DNA from 4 places in the Streptomyces sp. NBC_01283 genome. Region 2 is predicted to be linked to each of the others. Evidence: riboswitches for the same ligand, from Rfam matches in the RefSeq annotation. Region 2 holds a riboswitch; each other region holds the start of a gene.
What was found. A riboswitch is a leader RNA that binds a small molecule or an ion and turns the genes downstream of it on or off. The one in region 2 is predicted to bind thiamine pyrophosphate.
Positions count from the first base shown of each region.

Region 1 (4,205 bases), 3.8 Mb from region 2:
CAGGGAGTCTACGAGCCACCGCTGACACGGTTGCCCGCCCGGTCGGACTCGGGCCCCGACTGCAGCCGAGCTGTAACAGGCGCGGGACGCTCAGAACGCGGGCCGCTCCGGGTCGAGCCGGGCCATTCCCTCCACGGGCGAGGACGCCTCGGCGAAGTGGCGCCGGGGAATGCGCCCCGCACGGTACGCGAGCCGTCCCGCCTCGACGCCGTGCCGCATGCCCTCGGCCATCAGAACCGGTTCCTGCGCCCGTGTAACAGCGGAGGCGAGCATCACACCCGCACACCCCAGTTCCATCGCGAGCGCCGCGTCGGACGCCGTGCCCGCCCCCGCGTCGAGGATCACCGGCACGCCCGCGCGTTCGACGATCAGCTGGAAGTTGTGCGGGTTGCGGATGCCGAGCCCGGAGCCGATGGGGGAGCCGAGCGGCATGATCGCCGCGCAGCCCACGTCCTCCAGCTTCCGGGCCAGGACCGGGTCGTCGTTCGTGTACGGGAGGACCGTGAAGCCGTCGTCGACGAGGATCTCGGCGGCGTCGATGAGCTCGATCGGGTCGGGCAGCAGCGTGCGCTCGTCCGCGATGACCTCCAGCTTGACCAGGTCGGTGCCGAGCGCCTCCCGCGCGAGCCGGGCGGTCAGGACGGCCTCGCCCGCGGTGAAGCAGCCCGCCGTGTTCGGCAGCACACGGATGCCGAGCCGGTCCAGGACGGAGAGCACGGAGCCCTGCACACCGGGATCGAGGCGGCGCATCGCGACCGTCGTCAGCTCCGTCCCGGAGGCGACGAGGGAGCGTTCGAGGACGTCCAGGCTCGGCGCACCGCCCGTACCCATGATCAGGCGGGAGGAAAGGGTGAGCCCGCCGATGACGAAGGCGTCGTCTGCCATGTCGGTTCAGCCTCCTTGTACGGCGGTGAGGATCTCGACGCGGTCGCCGTCGCTGAGCGGGGTGGCCGACCAGCGCGTGCGCGGGACGACGGTTTCGTTGAGGGCGGCGGCGACGCCGGACGGGGCCGCGGTCAGGGTGGCGACGAGATCTTCGAGCGTGGTGCCCGCGGCCACGTCGCGTGCTTCTCCGTTGACGGAGACGGCTGTCACTGCTGGGAGGGTCATGCGGGCTGCTCCATGAAGCGCTGCGTGCGGGGGGTGCCGGCGAAGCGCAGAGGGGTGAACCCCCGTGCCTCGTCGGGCAGTTCACCGGTGGTCAGGGCGTGCGCCAGCACGTCACCGGTGACGGGCGTCAGAAGTACGCCGTTGCGGTAGTGCCCGGTGGCCAGCTGGAGGCCGGGGAGCGCGGTCGGACCGAGCAGCGGCGCGTTGTCGGGGGAGCCGGGGCGCAGGCCCGCGCGGGTCTCCGTCAGCGGCAGTTCCGTGATGCCGGGTACGAGCTCGTGGGAGTCCCGCAGCAGCTCGTACACGCCGCCCGCGGTGACCGTCGTGTCCCAGCCGAGCTCCTCGCTCGTCGCGCCGACGACGAGCTCGCCGTTCTCGCGCGGCACCAGGTAGACGTGGCTGCCGCGCACGACGGCGCGCACGGTGCGGCTCAGGAACGGCGCGTACCGCTGCGGCACCGTGAGCCGCAGCACCTGCCCCTTCACGGGGCGTACGGGCGGCAGGACACCCTCCGGGACGCCGGAGAGGCGTCCGCTGAGGCTGCCCGCGGCGAGCACGGTCTGACCGGCCTCCAGGGCGGTGCCGTCGGCGAGGACGACACCGGTGGCCCGGTCCCGTACGACCGACAGGCGGTCCGCCCACGCGTGGTGGAAGACCACGCCCGCCCGCTCGCAGGCCACCAGGAGCGCCGCGGCGAGCCTGCGCGGGTCGATCTGGTGGTCGCCGTCGACACGCAGTCCGCCCCGGACGCCCGGTGCGAGCATCGGTTCGAGGCGGCGGCACTCGCGCCCGCTCAGCCACTCCGATGCGAGCCCCGACTGCTGCTGAAGGGCGTGCAGCTCCCGCAGATGGGCACGGTCGTCGGAGTCGAGCGCCACGGCGAGCGTGCCGCACGCGCGGTAGCCGAGATCGCGGCCGCTCGCCTCGGTCAGCTCCGCCGCGAAGTCGGGATAGCGCCGCGCGGAGGCCAGATTCAGGCCGAGCAGCGCCTGCTCCCCGTAGTGCAGCTCGGTGACGGCGGCCAGCATGCCCGCTGCGACCTGCGCCGCGCCGCCGCCGGGCTCGGGGTCCACGACCGCGGCGGACAGGCCGCGCTGGGCCGCCCGCCAGGCCGTGACCAGGCCGATGATGCCGCCCCCGACGACAAGGACGTCGGTCGTCTCCCGGGGTGGTGTACGTGGATGCATGGGTGTCCAGCCCCTCCCTTCGCCGGCATGACCCGGATCAGGTTCGTACGGTCGGAGGCCGTCCAGCCTCCCTCTCAGCCCGGTGCGTCCGGGCTCCCGCGAGTGCTCTGCACGGCAACCTTAGCCCTTGGTGTCCCGGGGTAGGTAGGGCAGCTGGGCGGTCAGGAGCAGTGACGGTGTGTCAGAGATCTCCTCGCGGGTCCCTGAGGCGCGCGTCGCCCGCCGCCCTAGAGTGATCGGGTGAGTGAGCAGCGGAGGCAGGAAGAGCGCCGGGTCGTCATCGTCGGTGCGGGGATGGCAGGGGTGCAGACCGCCGTGGCCCTGCGCGAGCAGGGGTTCGCCGGTGCGGTCACCCTGATCGGCGCGGAGCCCCATCAGCCGTACGACAGGCCGCCGTTGTCCAAGGCCGTGCTGCTCGGCAAGGCGGAGGGCTCCGCCTTCGACATCGACTTCGAGGCACTCGGCATCGAGCTGAGCCTGGGCCACGAGGTCACGGGCGTCCGCCCCGCGGACCACGAACTGGACACCGCGTCCGGCCCGGTGCCCTACGACGCCCTCGTCATCGCCACCGGCGCCCGCCCGATCCTGCTCCCCGGTGTCTCCGGGGTCCCCGGCGTCCATCTGCTGCGCACCCTCGACGACGCCGAGCGGCTGCGGCCCGTGCTCGCCGAACAGCACCGCATCGTGGTCGTCGGTGCCGGCTGGATCGGCGCCGAGTTCGCGACCGCCGCACGCGAGGCGGGCTGCTCGGTCACCGTCGTCGAGGCCGCCGCGCGTCCGCTCGCCGGGGCGCTGCCCGCGGAGGTCGCGGCGCCGATGACGTCCTGGTACGCCGACTCCGGAGCCGAACTGCGCACCCACGCGCGCGTGGACCGCGTCGAGCCCGGCAGCGTCCTCCTGGACGACGGCACCCGGCTGCCCGCGGACGCGGTCGTCGTCGGCATCGGCGCACGCCCCGCCACGGACTGGCTCGCGGACTCCGGCATCACCCTGGGCGCCCACCGTGAGGTCCTCGCCGACGACCACCTGCGGACGTCGGAACCCGACGTGTACGCGGTCGGCGACTGCTCATCCTTCCCTTCGGGACGGTACGGCGAGCGCCTGCTCGTCCACCACTGGGACAACGCCCTCCAGGGCCCGCGCACGGTCGCGGCGAACATCATCGGCGAGACCCCTTCGGCGTACGACCCGGTCCCGTACTTCTGGTCCGAGCAGTTCGGCCGCTTCGTCCAGTACGCGGGCCATCACGCGTCCGCCGACGAGCTGGTGTGGCGCGGCGACCCCTCGGGGGCGGCCTGGAGCGTGTGCTGGCTCCGGCGGGGCGCCCTGGTGGCCCTCCTCGCGGTGGGCCGTCCCAGGGACCTGGCGCAGGGCCGCAAGCTGATCGAGGCGGGCGCCCGCCTGTCCGCCGAGCTGGCGGCGGACCCCGCCGTACCGCTCAAGAAGGCAGTGCTGCCCTAAGCGCTGCCGTCACCGACGCCGGGACCGCGGGGGACCCGCTGCCCGGCCGCTGTCGGTGCCCGGAGCTACGCTTGTCCCCGTGACCGAGATTGACGCAAAGACTGATGCTCTCGTCCCCGAGTGGCTCCACCTCCCCGACATCGCAGAAATGCTCGACGTCGAGGTGACGCGTGTGCGCCAGCTGGTCAAGGAGGGCCAGCTGATCGCCGTGCGCCGTGGTGAGAACCGCGCGCTCGCCGTGCCGGCGGCCTTCATCGACGGCGACAAGATCGTCAAGGGCCTCACCGGCACCCTGACGCTCCTGCGGGACGACGGCTTCTCCGACGAAGAGATGCTGGAGTGGCTCTTCACTCCGGACCCGACCCTGCCCGGCACCCCCGCGCAGGCACTCAGTGAGAATCGCGGCACGGAGGTGAAGCGCCGCGCCCAGGCGCTCGCCGTCTGACC
Region 1 covers NZ_CP108430.1:6,667,895-6,672,099, forward strand. The annotation lists gene OG302_RS30180 (thiazole synthase) at 91-885, opposite strand; gene thiS (sulfur carrier protein ThiS) at 892-1,110, opposite strand; gene thiO (glycine oxidase ThiO) at 1,107-2,297, opposite strand; TPP riboswitch at 2,295-2,407, opposite strand; gene OG302_RS30195 (NAD(P)/FAD-dependent oxidoreductase) at 2,592-3,758, shown strand; gene OG302_RS30200 (Rv2175c family DNA-binding protein) at 3,838-4,203, shown strand.
Region 1: linked by a shared signal. The riboswitch ahead of thiO (glycine oxidase ThiO) and the one ahead of OG302_RS12825 (thiamine ABC transporter substrate binding subunit) in region 2 are both predicted to bind thiamine pyrophosphate.

Region 2 (4,205 bases):
CAAGGACATGGGCACGCTGCTGCCGGGGCACGGCGGCATCATGGACCGCCTCGACTCGCTGCTGCCGACCGCACCGGTCGTGTGGCTGCTGCTCGTGATCTTCGTAGGGTCCGGCTGACCTGCGCATGCGTACGTGAGGGGCTCGCCGTCCATCTGGACGGCGAGCCCCTTTTCGCATGCCGCGTGCGGTGTGCCGTACGCCGCTTACTTCAGCTTGTGGCACGCCTTCTGCGAGAGGTTCTTCCACTGCACACAGACCAGCGTGCCCTTGCGGAGCCTGGGCCCTGTGGTGGTCCCGACCTTGCCCCACTCGACCTCGGCGGCGTTGCCGTGCGGGATCGAGTGGGCCTTGCGCCAGCTCTTGCCGACGTGGGTCGAGCCGCCCGGCTGCTTGTACAGCCAGCGCGCCTTGCCCGCCTTGTACGGAGACCTGGCCGACTGGACGTAGTTCAGGCCACGCTTGGCGGACCCCTTCTTGTTCCAGTAGAAGAAGGAGACCGAGTACGCGCAGGTCCTGCCGCTCTGCTTCACGCAGCGCACTTCCTGGTGCTTGCTGACCGCCGCGGCCTGGACGCCGGTCCCGGCGTGGGCCGGTGCCGCGGTCGTCACGGCGAGCGCTGCGGTGGCGCCGATCAAGAGCGCCTTCCCCGTTTGATTCAACACGTGCTGATTACCTCCAGCGAAGTTGATGTTGTCGGTGAAGACTCTAGTGATCCATGTCAGGCACATGACAGGCCTTTCGCCGACCGGTTCTCCGTGCCGCCGCGGGTGGACAGGGGAGGGCTCCCATCGTCTGCGACACTGGATGGACCATGCCTGTACCCGGAGAACTCACCTTTGTCGCGCCCCGCGGAGCCAAGAAGCCGCCGCGGCATCTCGCCGACCTCACGCCCGCCGAGCGCAAGGAAGCCGTTGCCGCTGCCGGCGAGAAGCCGTTTCGTGCCAAGCAGCTCTCGCAGCACTACTTCGCGCGGTATGCGCACGACCCGGAGCAGTGGACCGACATTCCCGCCGGTTCACGTCAGAAGCTCCAGGAGGCGCTGCTTCCCGAGCTGATGTCCGTGGTGCGGCACATCAGCTGTGACGACGACACCACGCGCAAGACGCTGTGGCGGCTCTTCGACGGGACGCTCGTCGAGTCCGTGCTCATGCGCTATCCGGACCGCGTGACGATGTGCATCTCGTCGCAGGCCGGGTGCGGGATGAACTGTCCGTTCTGTGCGACGGGGCAGGCCGGGCTCGACCGGAATCTGTCGACCGCCGAGATCGTGCATCAGATCGTTGACGGGATGCGCGCGCTGCGGGACGGGGAGATCCCCGGAGGGCCCGCTCGGCTCTCCAATATCGTGTTCATGGGGATGGGTGAGCCTCTTGCTAACTACAACCGGGTGACCGGGGCGATTCGCAGGCTGACCGATCCCGAGCCGGACGGTGTGGGCCTCTCGCAGCGTGGCATCACCGTGTCGACCGTCGGTCTGGTGCCCGCCATCCACCGCTTCGCCGACGAGGGCTTCAAGTGCCGCCTCGCCATCTCGCTGCACGCGCCCGACGACGAGCTCCGCGACACCCTCGTACCCGTCAACACGCGCTGGAACGTGCGTGAAGTGATGGATGCCGGGTGGGAGTACGCCGCCAAGTCGGGGCGTCGCCTCTCCATCGAGTACGCGCTGATCCGCGACATCAACGACCAGGCCTGGCGCGGTGACCGCCTCGGGCGGCTGCTGAAGAACAAGCCCGTGCACGTGAACCTCATTCCGCTGAACCCGACGCCCGGGTCGAAGTGGACGGCCTCGCGGCCCGAGGACGAGAAGGCCTTCGTGGACGCCATTGCCGCTCATGGGGTGCCCGTCACGGTTCGTGACACCCGGGGCCAGGAGATCGACGGGGCGTGCGGTCAGCTCGCCGCGTCGGAGCGTTAGTCTGCCGGGCGTTAGGCTGGCCGAAACACAACTTCATAGCCGGAACACATCTTCATATTCCGACAGGGGAGCGCCACAGCGCTGAGAGTGCGGCAGCCAAGGACAGGTTGGCCGCAGACCCTCTGAACCTTGCCCGGGTCATTCCGGGTAGGAAGTTCGGACATCACTCAAGCTGTTGCGCCCTGCCCGCGGACCCGTCCGATCCGGTCTGGTCCGCGGGCAGGGCCGCGTCTCTTCCTGGTCACTCCAGGAGGAATGAACTCAGTGAGCACCACCAAGAAGGTCACGGTCACCGCGGTCGCGGTGAGCATCGGGCTCGTCGCGCTCTCCGCGTGCGGCAGCTCGTCGGACAGCGGCGACAAGGCCGACTCCAAGAGCGTCACCCTCGTCAGCCATGACTCCTTCAACGTCTCCAAGGACGTACTGAAGGCGTTCGAGAAGAGCTCCGGCTACAAGGTCAACGTCCTGAAGGACGGCGACGCCGGTGCCGCCGTGAACAAGGCGATCCTCTCGAAGGACAACCCGCAGGGCGATGTCTTCTTCGGCGTCGACAACACCCTGCTCTCGCGTGCGCTCGACAACGGCCTCTTCCAGTCGTACGAGGCCAAGGGCTCGGAGAAGGTCGGGTCGGAGTTCCGGGTCGACGGGGACAAGCACCGGGTGACGCCCGTCGACAGCGGCGACATCTGCGTCAACTACGACAAGAAGTACTTCGCCGACAAGAAGCTGGCGCCGCCGAAGTCCTTCGCGGATCTGACCAAGCCCGCCTACAAGGATCTGCTGGTCACCGAGAACGCCTCGACCTCGTCGCCCGGCCTCGGATTCATGCTCGGCAGCGCCGCGCAGTACGGCGACGACGGCTGGCAGGGCTACTGGAAGAAGCTCAAGGCCAACGGCGTCAAGGTCGTCGACGGCTGGGAGCAGGCCTACAACGAAGAGTTCTCCGGGTCCGCCGGCGGCAAGAAGGCGAAGGGCGACCGGCCGCTCGTCGTCTCGTACGCCTCCTCGCCGCCCGTCGAGGTGCTCTACGCGAAGCCGCAGCCCAAGCAGGCGCCGACCGGCGTCGCGACCGGCACCTGCTTCCGGCAGGTCGAGTACGCGGGTCTGCTCAGCAACGCCAAGAACGAGAAGGGCGGCAAGGCGCTGCTCGACTTCCTGATCGGCGCCGAGTTCCAGAAGGACATGCCGCTGAACATGTTCGTGAACCCGGTGCGGGAGAAGACCGAGCTGCCCGAGCTGTTCGTCAAGCACGGCGTGAAGGTCGACGACCCGGAGACCATGGACCCGAAGAAGATCGCCGACAACCGTGATCAGTGGGTCAAGTCGTGGACCTCGCTCGTACTGAAGTAAGCGGATCCCCTAAGGGGAGCGCCTCTCGCAAGGGGAGCCCTTCACGTAAGGGGAGTGCTTCCCGTAAGGGGCGCTCGCGCGGGAGCGCGGCGCGGCTCGGTCTGATGGCCGTGCCCGTCGCGTTCTTCGCGGTCTTCTTCGCCTATCCGGTCGCCGCGATCGTCGCGCGCGGCCTGAAGGTGGGCGGGGCGTGGCAGTTCGGGCGGATCGCGGAGGTCGTCGGGCAGTCCGACGTCCGGCACGTGCTGTGGTTCACCACCTGGCAGGCGCTCGCGTCGACCGCGCTCACGCTGCTGATCGCGCTGCCCGGCGCGTATGTCTTCGTGCGCTTCGAGTTCAGGGGCAAGCAGGTGCTCCGGGCGGTCGTCACGGTGCCGTTCGTGCTGCCGACGGTCGTCGTCGGGACCGCGTTCCTCGCGCTGCTCGGGCGCGGTGGGCTGCTCGATGAGATGTGGGGTGTGCGGCTCGACACGACCGTGTGGGCGATCCTGCTCGCGCACGTCTTCTTCAACTACGCCGTCGTCGTACGGACCGTCGGCGGGCTCTGGTCGCAGCTCGACCCGCGCCAGGAAGAGGCCGCGCGGATGCTCGGCGCCTCGCGGTGGACCGCTTGGCGCACCGTGACGCTGCCCGCGCTTGGGCCCGCGGTCGCCGCCGCCTCCCTCATGGTCTTTCTGTTCACCTTCACCTCGTTCGGTGTGGTGCAGATCCTCGGCGGGCCCGCGTACTCGACCCTTGAGGTCGAGATCTACCGGCAGACCGCCCAGCTCCTCGACCTGTCCACGGCCGCCGTCCTGACGATCGTGCAGTTCGCGGCGGTCGGCTTGATCCTCGCCGTGCACGCGTGGACGGTGCGCAGGCGGGAGAGTGCCCTGAAGCTCGTCGACGCGTCCGCGGTGGCGCGGCGGCCGCGTGGCGCGGGGCAGTGGGCGCTGC
Region 2 covers NZ_CP108430.1:2,866,990-2,871,194, reverse strand. The annotation lists gene OG302_RS12840 (phosphatidate cytidylyltransferase) at 1-118, shown strand, start outside; gene OG302_RS12835 (hypothetical protein) at 205-663, opposite strand; gene rlmN (23S rRNA (adenine(2503)-C(2))-methyltransferase RlmN) at 813-1,919, shown strand; TPP riboswitch at 1,974-2,091, shown strand; gene OG302_RS12825 (thiamine ABC transporter substrate binding subunit) at 2,175-3,269, shown strand; gene OG302_RS12820 (ABC transporter permease) at 3,245-4,205, shown strand, end outside.

Region 3 (4,205 bases), 2.5 Mb from region 2:
TGCCGAGGAGGTCGCCGGCCTCGGGGAGGTTGGGGGTGATGAGGTCGGCGAGGGGCAGGAGACGCTCGCGCAGCACGCTCACCGCATCGGCCTCCAGGAGACGGTGACCGCTGGTCGAGACCATGACGGGGTCCAGGACGACGTACCGGGGGCGGTGGCGCTCCAGCGCGTCCGCGACGGCTGCGGCGATGGCGGCGTCGGCCAGCATTCCGATCTTGACGGCGTCCACCCGGACGTCGGCGAACAGCGTGTCGAGCTGCTCGGTGACGAACGCCGCAGGCACGGCATGGATGCCGGTGACGCCCTGGGTGTTCTGTGCGGTCAGGGCGGTCAGGACGGCTGTTCCGTAAGCGCCGTTGGCGGAGAACGCCTTCAGGTCGGCTTGGATGCCGGCGCCGCCGGAGGGGTCGCTGGCGGCGATGCTGAGGGCGATGGGCGGGCTGGTCATGCGGGGACCTCCTGGCGCAGGGTGCGGATGAGGGAGCGTGCTGAGGCCTCGGGGTCGGGCTGTCCGCAGATCGCGCTGATGACAGCGATCCCGGCCGCACCGCTCGCCTTGACCGCGGCGGCCTGGGAAACGCCGATCCCGCCGATGGCCACGCACGGCAGCGGGCTCTCCTGGACGATCCGGGCCAGCCCGCCCAGACCGAGCGGGGCGTCCGCGTCCGGCTTGGTGGACTGCTCGAACACCGGACCGACACCGAGGTGGTCGACGGCATCCGGTACGTGCGCCAGCTGCCCGGGACGGCTGACGGACAGGCCGATGTAGGCGTGGGGACCGAGCCGGCGTCGGGCGGTCGTGGGGGAGAGGTCCCGCTGCCCCAGGTGGACGCCGTCCGCGTCCAGCCGGACCGCCACATCCAGACGATCATTGACGATCAAGGGGACGCCGGTGCCCGCGAGTTCGGCCTGGATCGCCTGGCCGAGCGCGCACAGCGTGCGGGCGTCCGCGTCCGGCTCGCGCAACTGGACAGCGGTCACACCGCCCTTGACGGCGGCTGCCACGGTGGCCGCGACACCGCGGTCGCCGCAGAGCCGGGTGTCGGTGACGAGATACAGGGAGAGGTCAAGTGGTGGTCGCATGGGGTGCTCCTTGGGGTCTCCCGGCCGGGCAAGGGCGTGGGAAACGCAGCGGGAGGTGCAGGGAAAGACAGGGCCCTGGCGTGCAGGAACCTTGAGTTGTCCGGCAGGGGTGAGGGTGTGCGTCTGCGGGGTCTGACCGACTTGGTGGTGGGTCGCACCCCAGGTCGGCGGAGGCTGTTCAGCAGGTGGCGTCCGGCCGACCGCTCACTGCAAACCCCGCAACACCCCTGCGCTCAGCGCAGGTTGAGGGCCTCGGCGAGCCGGTCGGGGCTGAGTTCGTACAGCGCATCGATCAGTGCGACCGCGAACGTGCCGGGCCCCGTCGAGCGCGTGGCGGCGCTCTCCGCGGCCACGGTGAGCAGGCCCGTCGCGGCAGTGGCGGCCAGCAGCGCGTCGCCGGTGACGGCCGTGCAAGCAGCCACCAGGGCGCCCAGTGAGCAGCCGGTTCCCGTCACCCGCTGCAGCAGCGGGTGCCCATTGGCCACACGCACCACGCGCGTCCCGTCGGTAAGGACGTCTTCCGGACCGCTCACGGCGACCGCGCAGCCGTAGCGCCGGCCCAGCGCGCCGGCCGCGGCCAGCGCCGCCTCGGGGGCATCCGTACTGTCCACGCCGCGCCCGCCCGTGCCGCCGCTGTCCAGCGCCAGGATCTCGGAAGCATTGCCGCGAATGACCGCTGGCGGCGCGCTCTCCAGGAGTTCGCGGGCCAGGCCGGTGCGCCAGGGCAGCGCGCCGACCGCCACCGGGTCGAGCACCCACGGGCGCCCGGCCCCGGCCGCTTCTTTGACCGCGATGCGCATCGCCTCGGCCGTCGCGGACGTGACCGTCCCCAGGTTGACCAGGACGCCCCCGGCCACCCGGGCCAGTGCTCCGGCCTCCTGCGGGCTGTGCACCATCGCGGGGGAGGCCCCCGCCGCGAGCAGCACGTTCGCGGTGAACTGCGACACCACGACGTTGGTCAGGCAGTGCACAAGGGGTGCGGAGCTCCGCAGCGACGCGATCACGTCGGCCACGGCCTCACGGGAAACGGCAGGGCCGTTTTGGGCAGGTACGGAGGCAGCATCCATCGTCAGCACCCTTCCTACGCCGGCATTACCCGGTCCAGGTTCATGCGGTCGGCAGAAAGGGGAGCAAGTCCCGTCCGCCCTCTCAGCCCGGCTACTCCCGAGCTCCCGCGGTGGTCACCACGCAATGTACCTCCCCCGGGAACGGGAGTTCGCACTCGGGGCACCGCACGGCACGACACGGCTCCGCTGGTGGCGGTCAGCGGTCAGCGGTCAGCGGTCAGTGCTCACGCGTGAGCGCGGTGGCGAGTTGGGTGCGGGAGCGGATGCCGAGCTTGCGGTAGATGCGGCTCAGCATGGTTTCTACGGTTTTGACCGAGATGAACATCTGCTGGGCCGCTTCCTGGTTCGTCGCGCCGGTGCGCACGAGTTCGGCCAGATGCAATTCGTGCTCGGTCAGACGTTGGGGCGTCGGTGCCGGCGAGTTGCTGGGTGCGGAGGGATGGCCTGTCAGGTGAGCCAGGTGGTTGTTCGCAAGCGCGGTCCAGGGGCGTGCTTCGGCGTCTTCGAAGAGCGTACGGGCCCTTTCCCACGCCGTTCGCGCAGCGGCGGCACGCCGGCGGCGGCGTTCGACACGGCCGCGCAGCAGGTGGGTGCGGCCCTCCTCGACGGGGAGGCCGAGCGCTGCGAAACCGTGGGCCGCGTCCGCCAGGAGTTCCGCGGCCTCGGCGACGGCGTCGCCACCGTCGAGGTAGCGGCACAGGCCTCGGGCGCGGGTCAGCGCTGCACGCAGAGCGGCGTGTGCGGGGTGCGCTCCCACCCGTTCCTGCATGTGATCCAGCAGACCGCGGGCCTCGTCCGTACGACCGCAGAGCGCGTACGCCTCCACCGCGTCCCCCTGCCAGCGCAGCACGGCTGGATCAGCGGCCCCCGAGCGCGACTCCAGCTCCGCGACCTCCGACAGCGTCGCGGCGGCCTTCTCGACGCGACCGGTGTGCAGAAGTGCGGCGCCCAGGGCCCATAGACCGCGTGTGGTGTGCAGCGCGTCCTGTTCCTCGCGCGAGGCGCGCACGCCGTGGGCGGCGTAGCGCAGTGCGTGGGCGAAACTGCCGCCGCCGGCCTCGGCCATGGCTGCCGTGTACCAAGCGGGACCGGGCGACAGGCCCGCCGCCGCCGTGAGGTCGACGGCACGGGCCGACCAGTGCAGCGCCTGACCGCAGGCACCACGCCCTGCCTCGACCTCGGCGAGGCTGCGCCACAGATCCACCAGGTCCTCCGGCTCACCGCACTCCTGGGCCGCGGGCATCAGGTGCAGGAGGAGAGCGCGGGCCTCGGGCAGGCGGGCGTCGAACACCGCGTGGCGGGCGGCGAGGTACTGAGGGCTGTTGCGGATCCCCAGCCGCGCAGGCGGCACGGCCAGCGACAGTGCCCGGTCCAAGGTGGCCGTGGCGGTGTCGAGGTGGCCCAGGACGCGCTGCATCCGGGCGGTCATCGTGAGCGCGGCCGCCTCCAGCGGGATGTCGCGAGCTGTTTCGGCCAGGCCGGTGGCGGCCTGCGCGTGGTGCAGGGCACTGGTTGCATCCGCGCCGGAGAGGTTGGCCTGCACTGCGGCGCGCAGTTCGACGGCGGCGAGCAACGCGGGGTCCTGGGCGGCGGTCCTGCGGGCGGTGGCGAGCAACGGGCGCGTTCCGGCGGTGTCCTGACCGTGCGCGTCGACAACGGACAGCAGGGCGTGCACCTGCTGGGCGGGAGCGCCGTGCTCCGCCACGATGCGGTCCGCCGCAAGGCGGGACAGCGCGGCAGAGCCGCCGGCCGCTGCCTCCTGCGCCGCCTCGGCGAGGCGGTCCAGGCGCAGCCGGTGCCGATCGGCGGGAGTGAGGCGTGCGGCGAGGAACAACAGCTCGGCCGCGCGCAGACGTTCGCCCACCGTGCGGGCCACGACCGCCGCGTGTGCGGTGTCTTCGGCGACGGCCAGGTCCGGGGACTCCTGGGCCAGCGCGGTGTGCAGGGCGCGCGCGACGGTTCCACGACAGCAGGCGGCGAGGGCACGGTGGATCGCGGTGCGTCGCTCGCGGGTCACCGTGGCGGCCGCGGCGTCGGCCAGCGCCGGCGCGGCGA
Region 3 covers NZ_CP108430.1:373,075-377,279, reverse strand. The annotation lists gene thiD (bifunctional hydroxymethylpyrimidine kinase/phosphomethylpyrimidine kinase) at 1-448, opposite strand, end outside; gene thiE (thiamine phosphate synthase) at 445-1,083, opposite strand; gene thiM (hydroxyethylthiazole kinase) at 1,317-2,096, opposite strand; TPP riboswitch at 2,144-2,269, opposite strand; gene OG302_RS01515 (LuxR C-terminal-related transcriptional regulator) at 2,368-4,205, opposite strand, start outside.
Region 3: linked by a shared signal. The riboswitch ahead of thiM (hydroxyethylthiazole kinase) and the one ahead of OG302_RS12825 (thiamine ABC transporter substrate binding subunit) in region 2 are both predicted to bind thiamine pyrophosphate.

Region 4 (4,205 bases), 1.8 Mb from region 2:
GGGGTCTACGGATGCATCGCGATCTATCGGTTGATGCGCTTCTGGTGGCAGATCCAGCTCACTGAACAGGACTTCGACGACAAACTCAGTGTCGCCTGGACCAAACTCGGGATTGTCCGGTATCCGCTGACCTTCGAGCCCGTCCAAGCGCTGAACCGCAGCTTCGGGATGCACTTCCTTCTCTCGTTCGTCACGCTCGGGATCTACGGCATCGTGTGGGACTACCGACTTCACACCGACCCGGAGAAGCTCTACCCCGAGGTGCACTCCACCGAGGACGCGGTCCTCAACGCTCTGCGGGTCGCCGATCCGGTCCTCCCTCACTAGCCATCCGCTGTGGTTCGCCGTACGGGGAAGCGCCGCTCCAGAAGCCGAAGTCTCCTGGAGCGGCGTTTAACTGCGCGTCAGTCCGCCAGCGGCAGGTACACCCGATTCCCGCTCGCGGCGAACTCCTTCGACTTCTGGAGCATCCCCGCCGCGACCTCCTCAGCCGTCGCGTCCGCAGCCGCAGTACCGCCGAACTGCTCCGTGATGCTGTGGCTAATCTTCATGCTGCAGAACTTCGGACCGCACATCGAGCAGAAATGCGCCGTCTTCGCGGGCTCCGCGGGGAGCGTCTCGTCGTGGAACTCCCGCGCCGTGACCGGGTCGAGAGCCAGGTTGAACTGGTCCTCCCAGCGGAACTCGAAGCGTGCGTCCGAGAGCGCGTCGTCCCAGTCCTGCGCGCCCGGGTGCCCCTTGGCGAGGTCCGCCGCGTGGGCCGCGATCTTGTACGTGATGACGCCGGTCTTCACGTCGTCGCGGTTGGGCAGGCCCAGGTGCTCCTTGGGCGTGACGTAGCAGAGCATCGCCGTGCCCCACCAGCCGATCATCGCGGCGCCGATGCCGGACGTGATGTGGTCGTACGCGGGCGCGATGTCCGTGGTCAGCGGGCCGAGCGTGTAGAACGGCGCCTCCTCGCAGATCTCCTGCTGAAGGTCGATGTTCTCCTTGATCTTGTGCATCGGGACATGTCCCGGGCCCTCGATCATGGTCTGTACGTTATGACGCTTGGCGATCGTGTTGAGTTCCCCGAGCGTGCGCAGCTCGGCGAACTGCGCCTCGTCGTTGGCATCCGCGATCGAACCGGGACGCAGACCGTCACCGAGCGAGTACGTCACGTCGTACGCCGCGAGGATCTCGCACAGCTCCTCGAAGTTCTCGTAGAGGAAGCTCTCCTTGTGGTGCGCGAGACACCAGGCCGCCATGATCGAGCCACCGCGCGAGACGATGCCGGTCTTGCGGTTGGCGGTCAGCGGGACGTACGGAAGGCGCACGCCCGCGTGCACCGTCATGTAGTCCACGCCCTGTTCGGCCTGCTCGATGACCGTGTCCTTGTAGATCTCCCAGGTCAGCGCCTCGGCCTGGCCGTCGACCTTCTCCAGGGCCTGGTAGAGCGGCACGGTGCCGATGGGCACGGGGGAGTTGCGCAGGACCCACTCGCGGGTGGTGTGGATGTTGCGCCCGGTGGACAGGTCCATGACCGTGTCGGCGCCCCACTTGGTCGCCCAGGTCATCTTGTCCACCTCCTCCTCGATGGAGGAGGTCACCGCGGAGTTGCCGATGTTGGCGTTGACCTTCACCAGGAACTTCTTGCCGATGATCATCGGCTCGATCTCCGGGTGATTGACGTTGGCGGGGATCACCGCGCGGCCCTCGGCGACCTCCGCGCGCACGACCTCGGGGTCGAGGTTCTCGCGGATCCCGATGAACTCCATCTCGGGCGTGATCTCGCCACGGCGGGCGTACGCGAGCTGCGTCACCGCCTGGCCGCCACGGCCCCGGCGGGGCTGGCGCGGGCGGCCGGGGAAGACCGCGTCGAGGTTCTTCAGGCCGCCGCGCGGCGAGGTGTGCTTGATGCCGTCGTCCTCGGGACGGGGCGGGCGGCCCACGTACTCCTCGGTGTCGCCGCGGGCGATGATCCAGTTCTCGCGGAGGGGCGCGAGGCCCCTGCGGACGTCGGTGTCGATGGACTCGTCGGTGTACGGCCCCGAAGTGTCGTACAGGGTCACGGCCTTGCCGTTGGTGAGGTGCACCTGTCGGACCGGCACCCGCAGGTCGGGGCGTGAACCCTCGACGTACGCCTTGTGCCAGCCGATGGACTTCCCGGCCTCCGCGGCGACCGTGTTCTCGCCGTTTCCGGCGTTCTCGCCGTTCTTGTTGTTCTCGTCGCTGCTGGAGGCAGGCGTGCGTGTGTCCGATGTGGTCATGAGACCTACTCCCTACGCCGGCATTACCCGGTAACAGGTTCGGCGGTCGACGCAGCGGATTCCGTACGGTTCATACCGTTTCGTACGGAGGTCAGCGCCCTCTCAGCCCGGTGCTCCGAGCTCCCGCGATTGCAAAGGTGCCTCCACGCTAGCGTCACGTCGGGCGCGCTGAACAGAGGGCCCCCTCCGTTCTTGCGATGATCGGGCAGTGACCACCACACAGCCGCCGTCCCAGCCGCCCGCCCAGAACGTGCCGCAGGATCCGCACGGGCACTCCCACAGCCATGGCCCGGCCGCCCCCGTCTCCAAGCATCTGCGCAAGGTCATCGCCGCCGTGCTGATTCCTTTCGCCGCGGCGGTGGTCGTGGGGCTCGCGGTGTTCTGGCCAGGGGGCGCACCGTCCCACGAACGCACCGGAGTCGGCTTCGACCGGCAGACCCAGTCGGCCACGGTGACGAAGCTGCAGGAGCTCCCCTGCAAGGACGTGAACGCCTCCCAGACCCCGCCCAACGGCGACACCTCCACCGCCGAGGGGCAGTCGGCGCAGTCCCGTGCGAAGGGCGTCTGCAAGAAGGCGACGATCGAGGTGACCAGCGGAAAGGACAAGGGCCGCACCTTCACCGAGATCGTCCAGCCGGACTCACCGCGGCAGTTGCGCCAGGGCCAGGAGGTGGTGGTCGCCTACGAGCCCACGGCCCCCGAGGCGTTGCAGTACTCGGTCACCGACGTGAACCGGAAGTTCCCCATGGCGCTGCTCGCCGGGATCTTCGCCCTCGCCGTGGTCGTGGTGGGACGGATGCGCGGCGTCATGGCCCTGGTGGCGCTGGCGTTGAGCTTCCTGGTCCTGACGTTCTTCATCCTGCCCGCGATCCTGCAGGGCTCGAACCCGCTGGTCGTGGCGGTGATCGGGGCCAGCGCCATCATGCTGATCGCGCTCTATCTGTGCCACGGCCTCACGGCGCGTACCTCGGTCGCGGTCCTCGGCACGCTGATCTCCCTGCTCCTCATCGGCCTCCTCGGCTCGCTCTTCATCGGCTGGGCCTCACTGACCGGCAACACGGACGACAACACCGGCCTGATCCACGGCCTGTATCCGTCCATCGACATGAGCGGCCTGCTGCTCGCCGGCGTCATCATCGGCTCGCTCGGCGTGCTCGACGACGTGACGGTGACGCAGACGTCCGCCGTCTGGGAACTGCACCAGGCCAACCCCACGATGGGCTGGCGCGGTCTGTACGGCGCCGCCATCCGCATCGGCCGCGACCACATCGCCTCGGTCGTCAACACCCTGGTCCTGGCCTACGCGGGTGCCGCGCTGCCCCTGCTGCTGCTCTTCTCGATCGCCCAGAGCAGCGTGGGCACGGTGGCCAACAGCGAGCTGGTGGCCGAGGAGATCGTGCGCACCCTGGTCGGCTCGATCGGCCTGGTCGCCTCCGTACCGGTGACGACCGCGCTCGCGGCCCTGGTGGTCTCGGCCGACCGCTCGACTCCCACGGGCCACACGGGCCACACGGGCCACACGGGAGGCACAGCCCACGCGGGAGGCGCGGCCCACCCTGGAGGCGGTGCCACTCCCGCCGCTCCCGCGCCCCCTGTCCACCCCGCACCCAAGCAGAGCCGCGGCGGAAAGGGCCGGCGCCGCAAGGCCTGAGGCTCACGCGTCCCGGCACCGCAAGGCTCACGCGGCCGATGCCACGAAATGCACCAATCTGCCGTACGGCTGCGCCCCTTGGCTCGCGGAGTCAGCCGGCGCTCTGCTCCTCGGCGAGGATCCGGTCCAGCGCTTCGTCCAGGTGGGTCTCGAAGTCGGCGAGCGCCCGCTCCTGCCCCAGCGGAACCAGCTTGTCCGTACGGTCCAGGAAGGCGAGGAGCGGTGGGATCCCCACCCTGAACAGCGCCTGGTCCGCACCGACCTGAAGCCGGATCAGCACCTCGTCGAGCAGCTCGGGATCGGTG
Region 4 covers NZ_CP108430.1:4,700,674-4,704,878, reverse strand. The annotation lists gene OG302_RS21430 (DUF4234 domain-containing protein) at 1-327, shown strand, start outside; gene thiC (phosphomethylpyrimidine synthase ThiC) at 405-2,249, opposite strand; TPP riboswitch at 2,242-2,386, opposite strand; gene OG302_RS21420 (YibE/F family protein) at 2,458-3,900, shown strand; gene OG302_RS21415 (SsgA family sporulation/cell division regulator) at 3,992-4,205, opposite strand, start outside.
Region 4: linked by a shared signal. The riboswitch ahead of thiC (phosphomethylpyrimidine synthase ThiC) and the one ahead of OG302_RS12825 (thiamine ABC transporter substrate binding subunit) in region 2 are both predicted to bind thiamine pyrophosphate.